2 linked regions of the Saccharopolyspora erythraea genome follow. Each later gene encodes a partner of the first gene's protein in a complex. Links are inferred from orthologs where the notes say so. Each region holds a gene or a part of one and is shown in the gene's direction. Other genes may lie near its edges.

The links.
Region 2: the proteins of HUO13_RS01380 (region 1) and HUO13_RS04375 are in contact, whole or in part, in a cryo-EM structure (PDB 8Z21), measured with the Escherichia coli proteins. The link is inferred for Saccharopolyspora erythraea from one-to-one orthologs.

Annotation. Positions count from the first base shown.
Region 1 is NZ_CP054839.1:290,095-300,842, forward strand. What follows is about bases 2,965-5,737. They hold HUO13_RS01380 (ABC transporter ATP-binding protein), read left to right. Parts: upstream 2,965-3,741; coding sequence 3,742-4,734; downstream 4,735-5,737. Other genes in these bases: HUO13_RS01375 (ABC transporter permease), read left to right, coding at 2,965-3,724; HUO13_RS01385 (ABC transporter ATP-binding protein), read left to right, coding at 4,855-5,737. In the rest of the region: HUO13_RS01365 (ABC transporter substrate-binding protein), read left to right, coding at 1-1,651; HUO13_RS01370 (ABC transporter permease), read left to right, coding at 1,774-2,784; more of HUO13_RS01375, read left to right, coding at 2,795-2,964; more of HUO13_RS01385, read left to right, coding at 5,738-5,961; HUO13_RS01390 (DUF4236 domain-containing protein), read left to right, coding at 6,078-6,245; HUO13_RS01395 (EamA family transporter), read right to left, coding at 6,284-7,201; HUO13_RS01400 (LysR family transcriptional regulator), read left to right, coding at 7,275-8,171; HUO13_RS01405 (sensor histidine kinase), read right to left, coding at 8,179-9,717; HUO13_RS01410 (response regulator transcription factor), read right to left, coding at 9,714-10,400; HUO13_RS01415 (DUF397 domain-containing protein), read right to left, coding at 10,485-10,679; HUO13_RS01420 (helix-turn-helix domain-containing protein), read right to left, coding at 10,676-10,748. UniProt on the Escherichia coli protein: Part of the ABC transporter complex OppABCDF involved in the uptake of oligopeptides and of the ABC transporter complex MppA-OppBCDF involved in the uptake of the cell wall murein tripeptide L-alanyl-gamma-D-glutamyl-meso-diaminopimelate.
Region 2 is NZ_CP054839.1:950,792-961,646, forward strand. Bases 2,411-5,290 are described here. They hold HUO13_RS04375 (ABC transporter permease), read left to right. Parts: upstream 2,411-3,327; coding sequence 3,328-4,254; downstream 4,255-5,290. Other genes in these bases: HUO13_RS04370 (peptide ABC transporter substrate-binding protein), read left to right, coding at 2,411-3,253; HUO13_RS04380 (ABC transporter permease), read left to right, coding at 4,247-5,215; HUO13_RS04385 (ABC transporter ATP-binding protein), read left to right, coding at 5,227-5,290. Outside these bases: HUO13_RS04365 (Ppx/GppA phosphatase family protein), read left to right, coding at 443-1,417; more of HUO13_RS04370, read left to right, coding at 1,622-2,410; more of HUO13_RS04385, read left to right, coding at 5,291-6,258; HUO13_RS04390 (ABC transporter ATP-binding protein), read left to right, coding at 6,251-7,252; HUO13_RS04395 (helix-turn-helix domain-containing protein), read left to right, coding at 7,629-8,822; HUO13_RS04400 (S10 family peptidase), read right to left, coding at 9,027-10,505; HUO13_RS04405 (uracil-DNA glycosylase), read left to right, coding at 10,590-10,855. UniProt on the Escherichia coli protein: Part of the ABC transporter complex OppABCDF involved in the uptake of oligopeptides and of the ABC transporter complex MppA-OppBCDF involved in the uptake of the cell wall murein tripeptide L-alanyl-gamma-D-glutamyl-meso-diaminopimelate.

The DNA of each region.
Region 1 (10,748 bases):
GCGGCGCGTCGCGACCGCGGGGATCGCCTGCACCATGGCGGTCACGCTCGCGGCCTGCGCCACTTCGCAGCGAGGCGAGAACGCCGGCGGCGAGGGCGGCACCCTGACCTTCGGTGCTGCGGGCGCCCCGGACCTGTTCGACCCCTTCTACGCATCCGACGGCGAGACCTTCCGCGTCACCCGGCAGATCATGGAGGGCCTGGTCGGCTTCAAGCCGGGCACCGCCGAGGTCGAACCGGAGCTCGCCAAGAGCTGGGAGTCCACACCGGACGGCAAGACGTGGACGTTCAAGCTCAATGAGGGCGTGAAGTTCCACGACGGCACCGACTTCAACGCCGAGGCCGTCTGCAAGAACTTCGAGCGCTGGTACCACCAGACCGGCGCGGGCCAGAACCAGGCGCTCTCCTACTACTGGATCGAGAACTTCGGTGGGTTCGCCGACGGCCAGACGCCGTCGCTGTACTCCTCCTGCGAGTCGCCGGACCCGGCGACCGCGGTGGTCCACCTGACCCGCGCGACGTCGAAGTTCCCCGACCTGCTCGGTCTTCCGTCGTTCAGCATGCAGTCGCCGGCCGCGATGGAGCAGTACCAGGCCAACAACGTCCAGGCGCAGGGGGACAGCTTCTCCTACCCCGAGTACGCCAAGGCGCATCCGACCGGCACCGGGCCGTTCAAGTTCAACGGCTACGACCAGGGCAACCAGACCATCAAGCTGGCCCGCAACGACCAGTACTGGGGCGAGAAGGCCAAGATCGGCGAGCTGATCTTCCGGATCATCCCCGACGAGACCTCGCGCAAGCAGGAGCTGGAAGCAGGCAGCATCGACGGCTACGACTTCCCCAACGCAGCCGACCTGCAGGCACTGCGCGACGCCGGGCACAACGTGCTGGTGCGCGACCCGTTCAACGTCATGTACCTGGGCTTCACCCAGAAGAACAACCCGGCGCTGAACGACCTGCGGGTGCGCCAGGCCATCGCCTACGCGCTGGACCGCGACAACCTGGTCAAGGCCAACATGCCCGAGGGCGCCGAGGTCGCCACCCAGTTCTACCCGGACACCGTCGAGGGCTACGCCCCGGACGTGCAGAAGTACCCGCACGACCCGGAGAAGGCCAAGCAGCTTCTTGCGGAGGCCGGACAGCAGAACCTGACGGTCAACTTCTACTGGCCGACCGAGGTCACCCGGCCCTACATGCCGGACCCCCAGGGCATCTACAACGCGCTGGCCGAGGACCTGCGCGCCGTGGGCATCACGGTGAACCCGGTCAGCAAGCCGTGGAACGGCGGCTACATCGACGACGTCGACAACGCCCGCGCCGACATCTTCATGCTCGGCTGGACCGGTGACTACAACACGCCGGACAACTACATCGGCACGTTCTTCGGCACGCCCACGAACCGCTTCTACACCGCGGGCGCACCGTGGGGCGCGCAGCTCGCCGCCGAGCTGCGCGCCGCCGACGGCGAGCCCGACGAGGGCAAGCGGCAGGCGATGTACCAGCAGATCAACCGCAAGCTGCTGGCCGAGTACCTGCCCGCGGTCCCGTTGTCGCACTCGCCGCCCGCGCTCGTGCTCAACGAGCGGGTGAAGGGCCTGGTCCCCTCGCCGCTGACGGACGAAGAGTTCGCGACGGTGAGCCTCTCCGAGTGACGTGACGGCGTTGCGCCGATCCGGCCACGGTCGTGGCGCTGCCGGTTGTGACCGGCAGCGCCATCGGCCTGGACGGGGGCGCAGCGCCCACGTCGCGCACGGACCGACTTTGGGGGACTGAAGTGCTCCGCTATACGGTTCGACGGCTGGCGCAGCTCGTGCTGGTCGTCGCTGTGCTGTCCGTCCTGCTGTTCGCCTGGCTGCGGGCGCTGCCCGGCGGCCCGGTGTCGGCGCTGCTGGGCGACCGGGCAACGCCCGAGTCCCGCGCGCGGCTCGAGGCGCAGCTCGGCCTGGACCAGCCCATCTTCGTGCAGTACTGGAAGTTCCTGGAGCGCGCCGTCACCGGCGACTTCGGGACCTCCACCGGCGTCCAGCGCGGTGCGCCCGCGCTGGAGGTGTTCCTGGTGCGCTTCCCGGCGACGCTGGAGCTGTCGATCCTGGCGCTGCTGCTGGCGGTCGCGGTCGGCATCCCGCTGGGCTACCTGGCGGCCCGCCGCCGGGGGAGCTGGCTGGACAACCTGAGCATCACGTGGTCGCTGGTGGGCGTCGCGGTTCCGGTGTTCTTCCTGGCGTTCCTGCTCAAGTTCGTCTTCGCCGTCGAGCTCGGCCTCCTGCCCGCCTCGGGCCGCCAGGACACCGGTATGGACGCGACGCGGGTGACCGGCTTCTACATCCTCGACGGGTTGCTCACCCGGGAGTGGGACGCGGCGTGGAACGCCTTCGTGCACCTGATCCTGCCCGCGATCGCGCTGTCGACCATCCCGTTCGCGGTGATCTTCCGGATCACCCGGGCCGCGGTGCTCGACGTGATGGACGACGACTACGTGCGCACCGCGCGGGCGAAGGGCCTGAGCGCGATGGTGATCAGGACCAGGCACATCCTGCACAACGCGATGCTGCCGGTGGTCACCACGATCGGCCTGCAGACCGGCGCGCTGCTGGCGGGCGCGGTGCTGACCGAGCGGGTGTTCAACATCCCCGGCATCGGGCAGGCGGTCGCGGTCGGCTTCCAGCGCAAGGACTTCCCCGTGCTGCAGGTCGTGATCCTGTCCGCGGCGATGGTGTACGTGCTGGTCAACCTGATCGTCGACCTCTCGTACGCGATGATCGACCCGCGGCTGCGGACGCGGTGAGGGGGCGGACGTGGTGCTGAACACGCGCAGGGCGCGAATCGACGAGCTCGCCGAGAGCACGGCCGACTCCGGGGTGAGCCTCGCCGCGTCGGCTTGGCGGCGGCTGCGGCGCAGCCCGGTCTTCCTGGTCGGTGCGGCGATCATCGGCATCTTCGTGGTGCTGGCCATCACCGCGCCGTGGCTGGCGCCGCACGACCCCGCGCTGCGGATCCTGGAGCACCAGGTTTCCCGCGCGACGAACACGATCCCGCCGCCGCAGGACGGGTTCCCGCTCGGCGGCGACCAGTACGGCCGCGACCTGTTCTCCCGGCTGCTGCTCGGTTCGCAGCAGACGCTGCTGGTCGCGGTGCTGGCCACGGTGATCGGCCTCGGCGGCGGCCTGGTCCTGGGAGTCACGGCGGGCGCGTTCGGCGGCTGGATCGACTCGGTGGTCATGCGGGTCGTCGACGTGATGCTGTCGGTGCCGTCGCTGCTGCTGGCCGTCTCGATCGGGGCGCTGTTCGCCAGCCAGACGCAGTTCACCGTGATCCTGGCGGTGGCCATCGTGCAGGTGCCGATCTTCGGACGGCTGCTGCGCGGCACGATGCTCGCGCAGCGCGCGAGCGACCACGTGCTGGCCGCGCGGGCGCTGGGCGTGCGGGAGACCGCGATCGTGTTCCGGCACATGCTGCCCAACGCGCTGGGCCCGGTCGTCGTGCAGGCCACGCTGGTGCTGGCGGTCGCGATCATCGACGCCGCCGCGCTGTCGTTCCTCGGCCTCGGTGCCGCCGACGACTCGATCCCGGAGTGGGGCCAGATGCTCGGCGGCGCGCAGACCGTCATCGACTCGCACCCGCAGCTCGCGTTCTGGCCCGCCGGCTGCATCATCCTGGTCGCGCTGGGCTTCACCCTGGTCGGTGAGTCGCTGCGGGACGCGCTGGACCCGAAGAGACGACGCTGAGGACCTCGAGGACGAACATGGCGCTGCTGGAAGTCCGCGACCTCTCGGTGGTCTTCGCCCGCAGGGGCGAGCCGCCGGTGACCGCCGTGGACGGGATCTCCTTCGACGTCGAACCCGGGCGCACCGTCGGCCTGGTCGGCGAGTCCGGGTGCGGCAAGTCGGTCACCTCGCTCGCGATCATGGGACTGCTGCCGCCGATCGGCGCCGAGGTCTCGGGCTCGATCACCTTCGACGGCACCGAGCTGCTCGGCCTGTCCCGCCAGGAGCTGGACAAGCGGCGCGGCCGGGACCTGAGCATGGTGTTCCAGGACCCGCTGACCTCGCTGAACCCGGTGGTCTCCATCGGCGTGCAGGTGGCCGAGGTCATCGAGCGGCACCGCGGTCTGCCCCGCAAGAAGGCCATGCCGGAGGCCGAGGAGCTGCTGGCCAAGGTCGGCATCCCGGATCCGCGCCGGAGGCTGCGGGAGTACCCGCACCAGCTCTCCGGCGGCATGCGGCAGCGGGCGCTGATCGCTATGGCGCTGGCGTGCCGGCCGCGGCTGCTGATCGCCGACGAGCCGACCACCGCGCTGGACGTCACCATCCAGGCGCAGATCCTGAACCTGCTGACCAAGCTGGTGGCCGAGACCGACACCGCGCTGATCATGATCACCCACGACCTGGGGGTGGTCGCCGGGCTCTGCGACGAGGTGAACGTGCTCTACGCGGGCCGGGTCGTGGAGCGGGCGGCCCGCCACGAGCTGTTCGCCCGGCCCCGCCACCCGTACACGGCGGGCCTGCTGTCGTCGATCCCCCGGCTCGACGCGACCCGGGGGCAGCAGCTCACCCCGATCAAGGGCTCGATCAGCGACAACATCCCGTGGGACGCGGGTTGCGCGTTCTGCCCCCGCTGCCCGAACGCCCTGGACGTCTGCCAGCAGCAGACCCCGGAGGTCAGCGTGGACGTCGGGGCGCGGTTGCTGCGCTGCCACAACCCGGTGCGGGACACGTCTTCGATGGAGGTGTCGTGAGCAACGCTTGTTCTACTGCTCGCGGGACCGACCGGGTGCGGGTGTCCCGCAAGACGCAGGAGGTGTCGTGAGGGGCTTTTCCGCGAGCAGGGCGACCACGACGACCCCGGGGGAGAGGGCATGACCGAGCAGCTCCTGGTGGAGGTCGACGACCTCGCCGTGCACTTCCCGATCAAGCGCGGGGTGGTGCTCGACCGCACGGTCGGCTACGTCTACGCCGTCGACGGGGTGTCGCTGCGCGTCCGCAAGGGCGAGACCTACGGCCTGGTCGGCGAGTCGGGCTGCGGCAAGTCGACGCTCGGGCGCGCGTTGCTGCGCCTGGAGAAGCCGACCGGCGGCCGGGTGGTCTTCGACGGCACCGACCTGTCGGCGATGAAGGGCGAACCACTGCGCCGGATGCGGCGTCGCATGCAGATGGTGTTCCAGGACCCGCTGGCCTCGCTCGACCCGCGGCAGTCGGTGGAGTCGCTGCTGGTCGAGGGGATGCGCGCGCACGGGCTGGACAAGGGCCGGGAGTCCACCGCCAAGCGCCTGCGCGAGCTGCTCAGCGCGGTGGGGCTGCCGTCGACGTCGCTGCGCAAGTACCCGCACGAGTTCTCCGGCGGGCAGCGCCAGCGCATCGGCATCGCCCGCGCGCTGACCGTCGGACCCGACCTGCTGGTCGCCGACGAGCCGGTGTCCGCGCTCGACGTCTCGGTGCAGGCGCAGGTGCTCAACCTGCTGGAGGACCTGCAGGACGAGTTCGGCCTGACCTACCTGGTGATCGCGCACGACCTCGCCGTCGTCCGCCACATCGCGGACCGGATCGGGGTGATGTACCTGGGCGGGATCGTGGAGGAGTCGGAGTCCGACGACCTCTACACCGAGCCCCTGCACCCCTACACGCGTGCGCTGCTGTCGGCGGTCCCGGTGCCGGACCCGGTGGTGGAGGACCAGCGGGAGCAGATCCTGCTCTCCGGCGACCTGCCCTCGCCTGCCGCGCCGCCGCCGGGGTGCCGCTTCCACACCCGCTGCCCGTGGAAGCAGGAGACGCGCTGCGACACCGAGCGTCCGATGCTGCGCGAGATCTCGCCGGGGCACCGGGTGGCCTGCCACTACGCCGAGGAGATCCGCAGCGGCGCGATCGCCAAGCACGACGTGGCGGCCGAGGCCGTAGCCCCGGACGACTTCGGCGGCATCGCCGTCGGCTCCACCTCGCCGGCCTCCACCACCGAGGCGCTGGGCTGAGGAGTGCTTTCCTGAGTGGCGTTGTTCAGGTGGTCACCGACCGCGCCGCGCCGCGAACCCGGTGCGTCTGCGCTCAGGGGTTTGCGGCGGTCCGGCTCGATCGACACGATGGGATCATGGGTTTCAAGCTGCGCAAGAGCTTCCGGATCGGCCCGCTGGTGTTTCACGTCACCCAGCGCGGCCTGTCGTCGTGGGGTCTGAAGGTGGGCCGCTGGTCCTGGAACGCCAAGACCCGCAAGCACACCTTCGACACGCCGGGACCGGGCTACTGGCAGTCGAAGTAGCGGCGAGCGGGCGGCTTCGCGCGCCGCCCGCGCATCGCTCACCTCGCCGGGGTGAGCACCGGTCCCGGTTCCGGGAGCTCGACGGGCCTGCCGCGCCGGATGCTGCCGAGCAGCACCCCGCCCACCACGACGGCACCCGCGACCAGCTCGAACGGGTCGGGCCGCTCGTTCAGCACCAGCCAGGCCGACGTGAACCCGACGACCGGCACCAGCAGGGTGAACGGCGCGACGGAGCTGGCCGGGTTGCGGCCCATGAGCGCCGTCCACACCCCCGAGCCGATCACCGTCGCGAAGACGATGATGTAGGCCAGCCCGCACAGCGCGTAGAGGCCGGCCTGCGTGGTGAACGACGTCCCGACCGCCTGCCAGCCCACCACCGGGCCCTCGACGAACGCCGACAGCGCGAACATCGGCAGCGGCGGCACGATCGACATCCACAGCGCCAGGTGCAGCGGGTTCTCCGGGTTCGCCTTGCGGTTGCACAGGTTGCCGAAAGCCCAGCTCAGCGCGCCGAGCAGGGTCAGCACGACCGGCAGCAGCGCGGCGTCCTGCGCCCGGTTCCAGCCGATCGCGACCATGCCGAGCACCGCGATCGCGATTCCCAGCCCCTGCAACCAGTTCAGCCGTTCGCGCAGCAGCAGCGCGCCGAGGATCACGGTGAACGGTGCCGAAGCCTGCAGCACCAGCGACGCCAGCCCGGTCGGCATCCCGACCTTCATCGCGACGAACAGGAACGCGAACTGCAGGGTCCCGAAGCCGAGGCCGTATCCGACCAGCCACCGCCACCGCACCTTCGGCCGCGGCACGAACAGGACCGTGGGCACGGCGATCAGCGCGAAGCGCAGGCCGCCGAAGAACAGCGGCGGGAAGTGCTGAAGGCCGAAGTCGATAGCGATGAAGTTGACGCCCCACAGCAGGACGACGAACAGGGCCAACAACCGGTCTCTGGCAGTCACGCACTCGATGGTGAGTGCCGCTCACTATGAAGCACAAGCGATATAATTTGCAGTATCCCTGTAGTATTCCTTCATGGACGTTCGGAGGCTGAGACTGCTGCGCGAACTCGCCGACCGGGGCACCGTCACCGCGGTCGCGAAGGCGCTGGCCTACACGCCGTCGGCGGTGTCGCAGCAGCTCCGCGCGTTGCAGGCCGAGGTCGGCGTCACCCTCACCGAACCGGCCGGGCGGGGTCTGCGGCTCACCGACGCGGGCCGGGCGCTGGCGGTCCGGGCCGACGAGGTGCTCGCGGTGCTCGACCGCGCCGAGGCCGAGCTGAACACCTACCGCTCCACGCCGCGCGGGACCGTGCGCGTGGCCCTGTTCCCCTCCGGCGCGCTGCTGTTGCTGCCCGGACTGCTGCGGCGGATGTCGGCGATCCGCGAGGTCTCGCTGGAGTGCCGCGACGTCGACATGACCCCGCCGGAGGTGCAGGCGCTGGTCGCGGACTTCGACATCGTGGTGGCCCACCGGGACGACCAGGCGCCGCCGTTCGACAGCGAGCGGATGGAGATCACGCCGCTGCTGCGCGAGCCCCTCGACGTCGCCCTCCCGCGCGGCCACCCCCTGGCGAACCGGGAACGGGTCGAGCTGACGGAGCTGGCCGGCGAGCCCTGGGTGAGCGTGGACATCGGGTTCCCGGTCGACGACGTCCTGCGCTCGCTGGCGGTGCGCACCGGCACGCGCCCCGAGGTCGTGCAGCGCATCAACGACTTCCGCGTCATCGAGGCGCTGGTCGCCGACGGGTTCGGCGTGGCGCTGCTGCCGAGGTACACGGTGGACGATCCGCGCCTGGTGCTGCGCCCGCTCGCGGGCGTGCGCGCGGGCCGCAACGTCGAGGCGGTCTCCCGGCGGGGCGCGTCGGAACGGCCCGCCGTCCGGGCCGTCTTCGACGCCCTGCTGGCCGAAGCGGCGAGCGTGACGGGGTAGTCGGGCGCTACGCGGTCGACGGGTCGGGCGGGTCCGATCCGGTGACCGACCGGCCGCGCGGCAGGGTGAGGGTGAAGACGGCGCCGCCGTCGTTGTGCACGGCTATCCGCCCACCGTGCACGAGGGCGTTCTGCTGGGCGATGGCCATGCCCAGGCCGCTGCCCTCGGTGGCGCTGCGCGCCCGGTCGCCCCGCACGAAGCGGTCGAACAGGATCCGCGTCAGCTCCTCCGGCACGCCCGGACCCGAGTCGGCGACGCGCAGGACGACCTGCCCGGGATCGGTGCCGTCGATCGCCACCGCGATCGGCTCCGCACCGTGGTGCACGGCGTTGGCCAGCAGGTTGCAGACGATCGTGTGCAGCCTGCGCGGGTCACCGACGAGTGTGGCGTCCGCCGTGGCGTCCAGCCGCACGTCGGCGTCGCACGTGACCAGTTCGATCGCCTCGCGCGCCAGCTCCCGCAGGTCGACGGCCTCCGGGCGCAGCTCGGCGGCACCGGAGTCGAAGCGGGAGATCTCCAGCAGGTCGTCCACCAGCCGTGCCAGCCGGCGGGCCTGCGTGGTGACCAGCGCGACCGCCCGGGAACGGGACTCCGGGTCCGGGTGCTCCAGGCTGTCGGCCGCCGCGACCAGCGAGGCGGTCGGGGTGCGCAGGTCGTGGGCGACGTCGGCGACGAACCGCTGCTGCTGGCGATCCTTGACCCGCAGCTCCTCGATCGAGTCGCCGAGCCGCTGCGCCATCGTGTTGAACGAGCTGGTGAGCTCGGCGATCTCGTCCCTGCCCCGCACCGGGAGCCGGGTGTCGAAGGCGCCTTCGCCGATCCGGTGCGCGGCGGCGGCGACCTTGCGGACCGGCCGCTGCACGCTCGCCGCCGCCAGCAGCGCCAGCACCACGCCGAGCGCCGAAACCCCGAGCGCCACCACAGCGAGCGCGTTGCGCAGCTGCGACAGCTCGTTGTGCAGCGGCTGCATGTCGTAGAACTCCACGAGCACCAGATCGGGACCGACCCGCGAAGCGAAGGCGAGCAGCTGCCCACCGCCCTCCACCGGCACCGTCTCGGTGGTCGTGCCCCCGGTGCGGGCGCGCGCCACCAGGCCGGCGGTGCGGTTCACCCACGACGTGGTGGTGGCGACGAACGCCGGTTCGGGGAAACCCTCGAACCGCAACGACGAAGCGTGCATGTGCGCTGGCCTGAGCTGCGGACCGTAGTAGTAGTCGGGGCCTTCCAGCAGCCACACCGGTCCCGGCTCCGGCCCGTCGGCGGTGGGCATGAAGTCGACGACCGACCAGTGCAGGCCCTTGCGGCCGATCATGTAGTCGGCGACCGTCCCGATCCGGTCCTTCGGCTCGGCGGCCGTGCGGTACCTGGCCTGCGCCTGGCTGACGTCCGACAGGAACCCGGCGCTCGCGGCCGCGTTGAACCGGTCGGTCGTGCCCGTGGCCTGGAGCCGGTAGGCGGCGGACGCCATCGCGACCGTCGCCGTGGTGGTGACCACCATGACGGCGACGACGATCCGCATCCGCAGCCCGAGGCGCGGACGCCTCACGGCCGCTCCCACCGGTAGCCGAGACCTCGCACGGTGCGCAGCAGGACAGGATGCGCGGGGTCTTCCTCGATCTTCGCGCGGAGCCTGGCCACCGCGGCGTCGACCATGCGGGAGTCACCGACGTAGCCGTAGTCCCACACCTGTTTGAGCAGCACCTGCCTGCTGAGCACCTGCCCGGGGTGGTCGGCGAACTCCAGCAGCAGGCGCAGCTCGGTGGCGGTGAGCTGGAGCTCGTCGCCGTTGCGGGTGACGGTCATCGCCAACGGGTCGATCTCCAGCGGGCCGAAGCGCATACCGGGCCTGGAACCTGCGGAGGAGGGCGCCGACCGCCGCAGCACGGCTTTCATCCTGGCGTCGAGGACGCGCGGCTCGGTGGGCTTGACCACGTAGTCGTCGGCACCGTGCTCCAGGCCGACGACCACGTCGACCGGGTCGCCGCGGGCGGTCAGCAGGATCAGCGGCACCGTGCTCGCCGCGCGGATGCGGCGGCAGACCTCGAAACCGTCGATCCCGGGCAGCATGACGTCGAGCAGGACGACGTCGGTCGCCGCGTCGTCGGACATCAGCCCCAGCGCCTGCTCGCCGGACGCCGCGACCCGCACGTCGTGGCCGAGGCCGCCCAGCGCCAGTGCCAGGGCCTCGGCCAGCGCGTTGTCGTCCTCCACCAGCAAAACCCTCGACATGGGGTCGGACGCTAGCCCAGCCGGGTGCGGCCCGGCGGCCCCGGTCCGCACCTGTCGGCAAATCGCGACCAAGCCGCGCTCGGGTCAGCGGTCGAAGCGCCCGGCTTTGACTCCGGTGATGAAGGCGGACCATTGCGGGGCGGTGGTGGTGAAGTACCCGGCGGCCCGGTCCTTGGTGTCACGGACCGCGGCGCCTTCGCCGATCCGGCCGACCTCGACGCACGCGGACTCCTGACCCGACCGGCTCGACTTCCGCCAACCTGCGGGGCGCATCGTCATCCGACTCTCTCCATCTCGTCTGCACATTCGGCCAGCAGCTCCATCGAATGGTCGGGGCTCAAGGCCACA
Region 2 (10,855 bases), 660 kb from region 1 along the record:
CGAGCCGGGCGACGGCGGGCCGCTGGTGCCGTGCGTCGTGCCGGACGACTACGCCCCCGCGCAGCGGTGATGTCCTGGGAGTGAAACCGCTCCACCCGGCAGGCGGTGTCCTGGTGCCAGGGACACCGCCTGCCGCTTTCCAGGCCCGCGACACCGCCGGTCGAGGTCGCTGGACCGGGTGGAGATGGTTTGGCAGACGGGTGAATCTCTGTGTGATCACCCGTTTTCGCCCGGCGGTTCGCGCGCTCGCCCTGGACGCGCTGAGTCACCATGGGTCGCCCGTCCGAAGGAGTCCGCGCTCGCCACTTCCGTGTGACGCGGAGTTGTGGCACCACGCGCGAGCGTCCGCCGGGCGCGCTACTAGCGTGGGGGCCAACAGCGCGGGGCAGCGCGGGGCGGGCCTGCGGCGGCCTGCCGGCGCACGTATCGAGGAGGACCAGCGATGTCACGGGTCGCGGCGATCGACTGCGGAACGAACTCCATCCGGCTGCTCGTCGCCGACGTGACGGTCTCCCCGGGGCCGGACTCCGATCCCGACGGCGGGACGCGCCACCTGCGCGACATCCACCGCGAGATGCGGATCGTGCGGCTCGGCCAGGGCGTCGACGCCACCGGCAGGCTCGCCGACGAGGCGCTCGAGCGCACGCGGGCCGCGCTGGTCGACTACGCCAACATCGCGCGCCGCAAGGGTGTGGAGCGCATCCGCATGGTGGCGACCTCGGCGACGAGGGACGCCTCCAACCGCGAGGAGTTCTTCGCCATGGTGCGCGAGACCCTCGGCATCGACGCGGAGGTGATCACCGGCGACGAGGAGGCTCGGCTGTCGTTCATCGGCGCGGTCGGCGACCTGGACCCGCAGGACGGGCCGTTCGTGGTCACCGACGTCGGCGGCGGATCGACGGAGCTGGTGGTGGGCACCTGGGACGGCGTGCGCGCCGACATCACCGCCGCGTACTCGGCCGACATCGGCTGCGTCCGGCTGACCGAGCGGAGCCTGCACGGCGACCCCCCGGCCGAGGACGAGGTCCGCGAGGCCGTCAAGGTCGCGCGCGGCATTCTGGACGACGCGTTCGCCGCCGTCGATTCCTCGGATGCCCGGACCTGGGTCGGGGTCGCCGGAACGGTCACGACGCTTTCGGCCATCGCGCAGAATCTGCCGGAGTACGATCCCGCCGCCATTCACCTTTCCCAGATATCCCGGAATGAACTCGAACGGACAACCGAACAGTTGTTGTCGATGACCCACGACGAGCGCGCCCGGATCGGCTCGCTGCACGCGGGCCGGGTGGACGTGATCGTCGGCGGCGCGCTGGTGGTGAAGGTGCTGGCAGAGGAGCTGTCGGAACGCGCCGGAATCGACTCGATCACCGTCAGTGAACACGACATCCTGGACGGCATCGCCCTGTCTATCAGCTAGTTCCCGGAGTGTGGTCGTCCTATTCCACCTTCTGAGTGACGGGGTTTCTGGATCGAGCCAGAAGGTGACGGCTTTGTGACAGCGGATTGCTGTGAGCCCGTTCTCACTTATGTTTACGCTCGTCTGACGCGGCGGTGAACGCCGCCGTGCGTGGTGACCCCCGAAAATCCCCGACGGGGCACACGTGGAAGCGGGAGGACGTACATGCGAAAGGGACGCTTGGCCGCTGCGGTCGCGGTCCCCGTGGCGGTGGCGATGCTCGCCAGTGCCTGCGGCGGAGGCGGTAGCGCCTCGGGTGAGGACGGCATCGTCACCCTCGACTGGGGCGAGCCGGAGAACCCACTGGTTCCGGGCAACACGACCGAGGAGAACGGCGGCTTCGTCATCAACGCCCTGTTCACCGGCCTCGTCGAGTACCGGGCGAGCGACCTCAAGGTCGAGAACGCGGTCGCGGAGTCGATCACCACGACCGACAACACGAACTTCACCATCAAGCTGAAGCCGGGCTGGACGTTCCACGACGGCACCCCGGTCAAGGCCAAGAACTTCGTGGACGCCTGGAACTACACCGCCTACGGCCCCAACGGCTTCCAGGGTTCGAGCTTCTTCGAGCAGGTCGACGGCTACGACGTGGTCCATCCGAAGGACCCCGACGGTGAGGCCGGCCCCGCGACCCCGCCGACGCCGCCGACGAAGGAGATGTCGGGCCTCAAGGTCGTCGACGACAACACCTTCACGGTCAAGCTCAAGAACCCCTTCACGATCTTCCCCGTCGTCCTGGGCTACTCGGCCTACAAGCCGCTTCCCGACTCGTTCTTCGCCGACCCGAAGAAGTTCGAGGAGCGCCCCATCGGCAACGGTCCGTTCAAGTTCGTCGACCGCACGCCGAACGTCGAGCTCAACGTCGCCGCCTACGAGAACTACGCCGGCGCGGACAAGCCGCAGATCAAGGGCGCCAAGTTCAAGGTCTACGAGCAGCTCGACGGCGCCTACCAGGACCTGGTGTCGGGCAACCTCGACTTCCTGCGCGCGATCCCGGTCTCGGCCCTGGTCGGCGACAAGTGGAAGCAGGACCTCGGTGAGCGCGCCAAGGAGAAGCCGGGTCTGCTGACCCAGAACATGGGCTTCCCGATCTACGACGAGCAGTTCAAGAACCCGCTGCTGCGCAAGGCGATCTCGATGTCCATCGACCGCAAGACCATCACCGAGACGGTCTTCGCGGGCGGCCGCGACCCGGCGGACGGCTTCGCCACCCCCGCCGTCGAGGGCTTCGTGCCCAACCAGTGCGGTGAGGCCTGCGAGTTCAACCCGGAGAAGGCCAAGCAGTACCTGGCCCAGGCCGGTGGCTTCAAGGGCACCCTGACCGTCAAGACCAACGGCGACGGCGGACACAACGAGTGGAGCGAGGCCGTCGCGGCCAGCATCCGCCAGAACCTGGGCATCAACGTCGTCTTCACCCCGGTCCCGACCTTCGGCGAGTTCCGGCAGACGGCGAACGCCTTCCAGTTCGACGGCCTGTTCCGCACCGGGTGGAAGGCCGACTACCCGAACCTGGAGACCTTCCTGACCCAGCTGTACCGCACCGGGGCGTCGTCCAACGACTACGGCTACTCCAACCCGGCCTTCGACGCGGCACTCGACCGGGCGAACGCAGCTCCCACGATCGAGGAGGCGAACAAGGGTTACGCCGAGGCCGAGAAGCTGCTGGGCCAGGACCTGCCGATCGTCCCGCTGTGGACGCAGCCGGTCCAGTACGGATTCTCGGAACGGATCGCAGCGGGCGAGGTCAAGGCTTACCGTGAGCTTGACCTGACCACCGTGCGTCTCAACCCGTAACGATCCGCACGCGCACCCGGCCCGCCGAGACCCGGTGGGCCGGGCCCCGCGCTGGCTTGTTTGAGGAGGCCCTGATGGGTCGTTACCTGCTGCGACGGCTGTTGCAGCTGATACCGGTGTTCATCGGCACCACGCTGATCATCTACTTGCTCGTCTGGACGATCCCCGGCGACCCGTTCGCCGGCAAGTGCGGCGACCGGGGCTGCCCGCCGGAGTACATCGCCGAGATGCACGCGAAGTACAACCTGGACGATCCGCTGATCATCCAGTATTTCAAGTACCTTGGGAAGCTCTTTACGGGTGACTTCGGCGAGACCTACGCGGGCATCCCGGTCAGCCAGCTGATCGAGAGCGCCTATCCGGTCACGATCAAGCTCGCGGTCATCGCGCTGATCATCGAGGGCGTCATCGGCCTGCTCGCGGGCATCCTGACCGGTCTGCGGGGCCGTGGCTTCCTGGACAACCTGGTGCTGGTGTCCACGCTGTTCCTGATCTCGCTGCCGGTGTTCGTGACCGGTTTCGTGATCCAGATCTCGCTCGGTACCGAGCTCGGCATCATCCGGCCGACCGTCAGCTCCAACCCCTCGATCGGCGAGCTGATCGCGCCGGCCTTCGTCCTCGCGTCCCTGTCGATGGCCTACGTGGCGCGGCTGACCAGGACGAGCCTGATGGAGAACCGCCGGGCCGACTACGTGCGCACCGCGGTCGCCAAGGGCCTCGAACCCCGGCGGGTGGTGGGGGTCCACCTGCTGCGCAACTCCGTTATCCCGGTGATCACGTTCCTGGGAACCGACCTCGGCGCTCTCATGGGCGGTGCGATCGTCACCGAGGGCGTGTTCAACATCAGGGGCATCGGTGGCCTGATCTTCCGGTCCATCCTCACCAAGGAAGGCACCACGGTCACCGGGATCGTCACGCTGCTGGTGCTGGTCTACCTGCTGATGAACCTGATCGTGGACCTCCTCTACGCGGCTCTCGACCCGAGGATCCGATATGACTGAGCGTGCCGAATCCACCCACCGCGTCGCCGCCGCCGTGCGCGACGGATCGGGCGGCGAGCCGCTCGCCGAGCCCCTCGCCCGCAACGCGAAGAAGCCGCGCGGGCTCTGGGGCGACGCCTGGTACGACCTGCGCCGGCGCCCGCTGTTCATCGCCGCGACGGCGATCATCGCCGTCCTGCTGTTCATCGCGGCCTTCCCCGGCTTGTTCACGTCCGTGGACCCGAACTTCCAGGACCTGTCCAAGGTCCGCGACCTGCCCTCGGCCGAGGCGTGGTTCGGCTACGACAACCTCGGCCGCGACCTGTGGTCCAGGGCGATCTACGGGACCAGGGCGTCGATCGTCGTCGGCTTCATGGCCACGCTGCTGACGGTGCTGATCGGCTCGACCATCGGGCTGCTGGCCGGCTACTACGGCGGCTGGGCCGACAACCTGATGTCCCGGTTTTCCGAGATCTTCCTCGGCCTGCCCTTCGTGCTCGGTGCCATCGTCATCCTGACCACCTTCAACGCCGAGGTCGCGCTGCCCAGCGGCACTCGGGTCATCACTCAGGTGGTGCTGTCGATCGCGATCCTGTCGTGGCCGATGGCGATGCGGATCATGCGGTCGGCGGCGATCACGGCCAAGCAGCAGGACTACGTCAAGGCCGCCAGGGCGTTGGGTGCCAGCGCGCCGCGGATCATCCTGCGGCACATGCTGCCGAACTGCCTGGCGCCGGTGCTGGTCTACGCCACCATCGCGCTCGGCGCGTTCATCGGCGCCGAGGCCACGTTGTCGTTCCTCGGCATCGGCCTTCGCTACCCGGTGGTCTCGTGGGGCCTGATGATCGCGGACTCCCGCAACTACATCCAGGGCGCGCCACACCTGCTGCTGTTCCCGGCGGCGTTCCTGGTCGTCACCGTCCTGGCGTTCGTGATGCTCGGTGACGCCGTCCGCGACGCGCTCGACCCGAAGCAGAAGTAGGAGGACCTGGCATGACTGCTGTGGACGAGAAGTCCTCCCAGTACTCCTCCGACAAGCCCGAAGGGCCGCTGCTGGAGGTCGAGGACCTGCACGTGGAGTTCCGTACCCGGGACGGCGTGGCCAAGGTCCTCAACGGCGTGAGCTACCACGTCGAGAAGGGCGAGACGCTGGCCGTGCTCGGCGAGTCGGGCTCGGGCAAGAGCGTCACCGCCCAGACGATCATGGGCATCCTCGACATCCCGCCGGGCGTGATCACCGGGGGCTCCATCCGCTACAAGGGCGAGGAGCTGCTCAAGGCCACCGAAGCGCGCCGCAGGGAACTGCGCGGCGAGTCGGCGGCGATGATCTTCCAGGACGCCCTGTCGGCGCTGAACCCGGTCTACACCGTCGGGTTCCAGATCGCCGAGCAGCTGCGGATGCGGCGCGGCATGTCCCGCAAGGATGCGATGGCCCGCGCCGTCGAGCTGCTGGACCAGGTGAAGATCCCCAACGCCAAGCAGCGCGTGAAGGAGTTCCCGCACCAGTTCTCCGGCGGCATGCGGCAGCGCGCGATGATCGCGATGTCGCTGGCGCTGGACCCGGAGCTGCTGATCGCCGACGAGCCGACCACGGCGCTGGACGTCACGGTGCAGGCCCAGATCATGGACCTGCTCGACGAACTGCGCCGCGAGCGCGGCATGGGGCTGATCCTGATCACCCACGACCTCGGCGTGGTCGCCGAGGTCGCCGACCGGATCGTGGTGATGTACGCGGGGCGGATCGTGGAGTCCGCCGACGCGTACTCGCTGTACCGCAAGCCGGGGCACCCCTACACCGAGGGCCTGATGCGGTCCATCCCGCGGCTGGACCTCAAGGGGCAGGAGCTGGACACCATCAAGGGTCTGCCGCCGAACCTGCTCAACGTCCCATCAGGCTGCCCGTTCCACCCGCGGTGCCCGCGGGCCGAGGAGCGGTGCAGCCGGGAGGTGCCCGCGTTCCACCAGCTCGGGCTGGGCCGGGCCAGCGCATGCCACTTCGCGGAGGAGCTGATGACCCGTGACTGAGCCGATCCTCCAGGTCCGCGATCTGGTCAAGCACTTCCCGGTGACCCAGGGCGTGCTGTTCCGGCGCACCATCGGGCACGTCCGGGCGGTCGACGGCGTGTCGTTCGACCTGCACAAAGGCGAGACGCTCGGTGTCGTCGGCGAGTCCGGCTGCGGCAAGTCGACCCTCGCGCAGGTGCTGATGCGGCTGGAGAAGCCGACCAGCGGCAGCGCGCTGTTCGAGGGCCGGGACATGTTCAAGATGCACGGCTCGGAGCTGCGCAAGCTGCGCCGGGACATGCAGATCGTGCTGCAGGACCCCTACACCTCGCTGAACCCGAGGCGGACCGTCGGCGACATCGTCGGCGAGCCGTTCGAGATCCACCCCGAGGTGGCGCCGAAGGGGCAGCGCAGGCAGAAGGTGCAGGAGCTGCTGGAGGTCGTGGGGCTCAACCCCGAGCACATCCAGCGCTACCCGCACCAGTTCTCCGGTGGTCAGCGGCAGCGCATCGGCATCGCCCGCGCGCTGGCGCTGCGGCCGAAGGTGATCGTCTGCGACGAGCCGGTGTCGGCGCTGGACGTCTCGATCCAGGCGCAGGTGATGAACCTGCTCGGCGAGCTCCAGCAGGAGTTCGGGCTGTCGTACATCTTCATCGCCCACGACCTGGGCGTTGTGCGCCACCTGTCGGACCGGGTGGCGGTGATGTACCTCGGCAAGGTCGTCGAGATCGGCACCGACGAGCAGATCTACGAGCACCCGCAGCACCCCTACACCCAGGCGCTGCTGTCGTCGGTTCCGGTGCCGGACCCGACGCTGCGGGGCAGGCGGGAGGTCATCCGGCTCACCGGCGACGTGCCGAGCCCGGCCAACCCGCCCTCGGGCTGCCGGTTCCGCACCCGTTGCTGGAAGGCGCAGGACATCTGCGCCGAGAAGCAGCCGGAGCTCACCGTCCGGATGGGCGAGCACCCCTCGGCGTGCCACTTCGCCGAGGAGCGCCCGCACGTCGTGGCCTGATCCGCGCGCATCGGCGACGCCCGTCCTCCGCTCGGAGGGCGGGCGTCGCGCTTTCGCGGCTATTGCTCGGCTCTCAGCGTCTCGTTGCGGTTGCGGCAGGTGGGGTAGGTGCACCAGTCCACTTCGGACGGCTGGGCCAGCGCGACGTCTTCGCCGCACACGGCCCTGTCCGCCGCGCGGCCGTCCCACCGGGCGCCCCGGAACGCATGACGAGTCCCGCCGCGATGGCCCGCGTCGGGGATCGGGAGCCAGAAGTGTCGCTGCGGCTGTCGTGCGTCGTCCACTGACCACTTCCCAGGTCGATCACTGTTCGTGTCAGGATCGAAACTAGGAGTTACTTGCGTCGTGGAAGGACAATCCGGGGACAATGCCGACCATGGACGAAGGTGCCGGTGCCCGGATCGCGCGGCTCCGCAAGCTGGCCGGGTGGACGCAGCACCAGCTCGCCGCGCGCGCCTTCGTCTCGACCAGCCTGGTCAAGAAGGTCGAGCAGGGCCGGACCCCGCCGAGTCCGGCCTTCGTCGCGGCCTGTGCACGTGCGCTGGGGGTCGAGGTCCGCGCGCTGTACGGCGTGCCGGACACCGGCATCCTCGCCGCGCCGAACACCCGGGACGCCGACGTCGCCGCTCTCCGGGAGGCGCTCCAGTCGTTCGACGACCCGCGGCCGCCCGCCGGGCCGCCGGACGCCTTCGCACTGCTGCGGCGGCTCGACCGCGCCGAGGAGCTTCGGCGGCGCCAGCGGTACGTGGAGCTGGCATCAGTCCTGCCTCCCGCGCTGCACCACCTCTACGTCCTGGTCGCTGACACTCCGGGCGACACCGGTGCAGGAGAGCGGGCGCGCGCGATGCTGCACGACGCGTACCGGCTCGCCGCGACCGTCGGCGGCCGGTTCGGCCGTCCCGACCTCGCGGCCACCGCTTCCGAGCGCCACGTCGCGCTCGCGGCCTCCACCGGGGATCCGCTGCGGAGCGCCGTGTCGGACTGGCACCGATCCAGCCACTTCCTCCAGAACGGCCACTACGCGTCGGGGCTGCGCCTGCTGGAACGGGCCCTGGGCCGCGTCGCGGAGCAGCCGCCGAACGACGCTGCGCTTGGCGTGGCGGTGCAACTGCACCTGCGGGCCGCCGTCATGTCGGCGCGCGGAGGCGACGGACAGCGGGCCGACGACCACGTGCGCGAGGCGGGGGCGCTGGTCGGCAGGGGAGCCGACCCGACGCCGTACTACAACACCGACGCCAGTCGGCTGAACGTCGACGTCCACTGGTGCGCCGTGCCCGTCGAGCGCCACGACGGCACCGAGGCCGTGACGCGCGCCGGTCGCGTGCGTGTCGCCGACCCGGCCCGCCCGGAGCGCGTCGGCCATCACCACATCGACCAGGCCCGTGCCTGGACCCTGCACGGCGACCGCGACCGCGCGCTCGCCGAGCTCGACGCCGCGCGCCGGGTGTCGCCTCACCACACCCGCGCGCACCCCTCCGTCCGCGAGACGGTGCGTGCGCTGGCCGCCGCCGACCGGCGTCGCACCACGTCGCTGGCGAACTTCGCGCGCTGGGCAGGCGTCCAGACCTGACCAGAGGGCCATTCCCTTGGGGCTGGCACCGTGATCGTGGCTGACGCAGTGGGTTCGGCCGCAAGCCGCAGGTCACGAACGCCATACGGCGGCAACGGCGGGTGCCGCAAACGGCGATGACGTGCCATGAGGCGGAAGCGAGCGCGGCCCCGCTCCAGCTTGAGGAGCAGGGCCGCGTCCGACGCCGATCGCGTCAACCGTCCACTAAGGACGTTCGCCGGACACGAAGGCCGCCAGGTCCGCCGACTGCTGGATTCGCGACGGCTCGTGCACGTACATCATGTGCCCCGCCTCGTAGTAGCGGACCTCGATGTTCTCCCGCAGCTGCGGCGGGATCGTCAGCCGGGCCAGCACGTGCTCGGCCGCGAAGTGCGGCGTGGCGCCGTCGGTGTAGCCGCAGGCGACGTGGATGCGCAGGTGCGGGTTGGCGCGCATGGCCGCGCTCAGCTTCTCGACCACCGACACCGACGCGCCCTCGAACTCCTTGTACGACCAGGGCTGCACCCGGCTGCTCAGGGTCTCGTAGGGCAGGTCGTTGACGTAGTCGAGCTCGGCGCGCAGGTAGTGGTTGATGCCCGCCGCGTAGGCGCCGCGGATTCCGGAGATGCTCGGGTCGTCGGAGAAGTGCTCGCCTGCCGCGTCCGGCTCCCAGCCGGTGAACCGCCCGTCCATCCGGCCGACCGTGCGCCGCTGGTCCCGCAGCAGCTCGGTGAAGAACCGGATGTGCTCGATGCGCAGGTTGGCCCGGTCGACGTAGTCCTCCGACAGGCCGGTCAGCCGCGCGGTGCGGCGCACGATGTCGGCGCGCTCCTGCTCGCTCAGCCGCGCGCCGCGCGCGAGGGCGCGCGGGTAGTCGCCGGAGGCGAACTCCTCGGCCTCGGCGACCACCTCGTGCAGCGGGCGGTCGCCGTGCTTGCCGTGGTAGTGCGCGATCGCGGCGTAGGTCGGCAGGAACAGCGCGTAGGGCTGGTCGTTGCCTTCGGTGAAGCGGATGGTCCCCATGTCGAGCACCGACGAGATCAGCAGCAGCCCGTTGGGGTAGAGGCCGTGGCGGTTCTGCAGGTGCTCGGCCAGCGCGGCCGCGCGCAGCGTGCCGTAGGACTCGCCCGCCAGGTACTTCGGCGACAGCCAGCGGTTGTTCCGCGAGGTCCACAGCCGGATGACCTCGGCGATCGACTCGATGTCGCGCGCGTAGCCGTGGAAGTCGGTGGCCTCGCCGCCCTCGACGGCGCGCGAGTAGCCGGTCGACACCGGGTCGATGAACACCAGGTCGCTGTGCGCCAGCAGGGTCTCGGCGTTGTCGGCCAGGCCGTAGGGCGGGGCGGCGAGGTCGCCGGCGTCGCCGGAGAGCACGCGCCGGGGGCCGAGCACACCCAGGTGCAGCCAGACGCTCGACGAGCCGGGGCCGCCGTTGAAGGCGAAGGTGACCGGTCTGCTGGTGCCGGGCTCGACGTCGGCGACGTAGGCGGTTAGGAAGACCTCGGCCTTGGGCTTGAAGCCCTCGAACTTGCCGTCCTGGAACGTCTCCTCCCGCAGCACGATCCGCCCAGTGGTGGCCGTGTAGGGCAGTTCGGTGCCGTCCACGGTGATCGAGTGGTGCGTGCTGACCAGATCGTCGACGGGCTCGGCCGGAGCGGTCGCTTCCTTGGTGGCCTCGTCGTTGTTCGCTTCGCTGGCTGCCATACCCCGCACTTTACGTGCCGCGAGACGCGGACCGTTCCGGTTTCTGGGAAGGTGGCTGGGGTGATCTCCGGACCATCCCGACTCATCGACGACCCGGTCGAGGACCCGTCGGCGGCCGCGGGCGGCGCCCCCGGCCTCGCCGAGCTGGACGAGGCCATCACGCGCTGCACCGCGTGCCCCCGGCTGGTCGCGTGGCGCGAGGAGGTCGCGATGGTCAAGCGGGCGGCGTTCCGCGGCCAGCCCTACTGGGGCAGGCCCGTCCCCGGATTCGGACCGGCCGACGCGGCGCTGGGGATCGTCGGACTGGCGCCGGCGGCGCACGGCGCGAACCGGACCGGCCGGATGTTCAC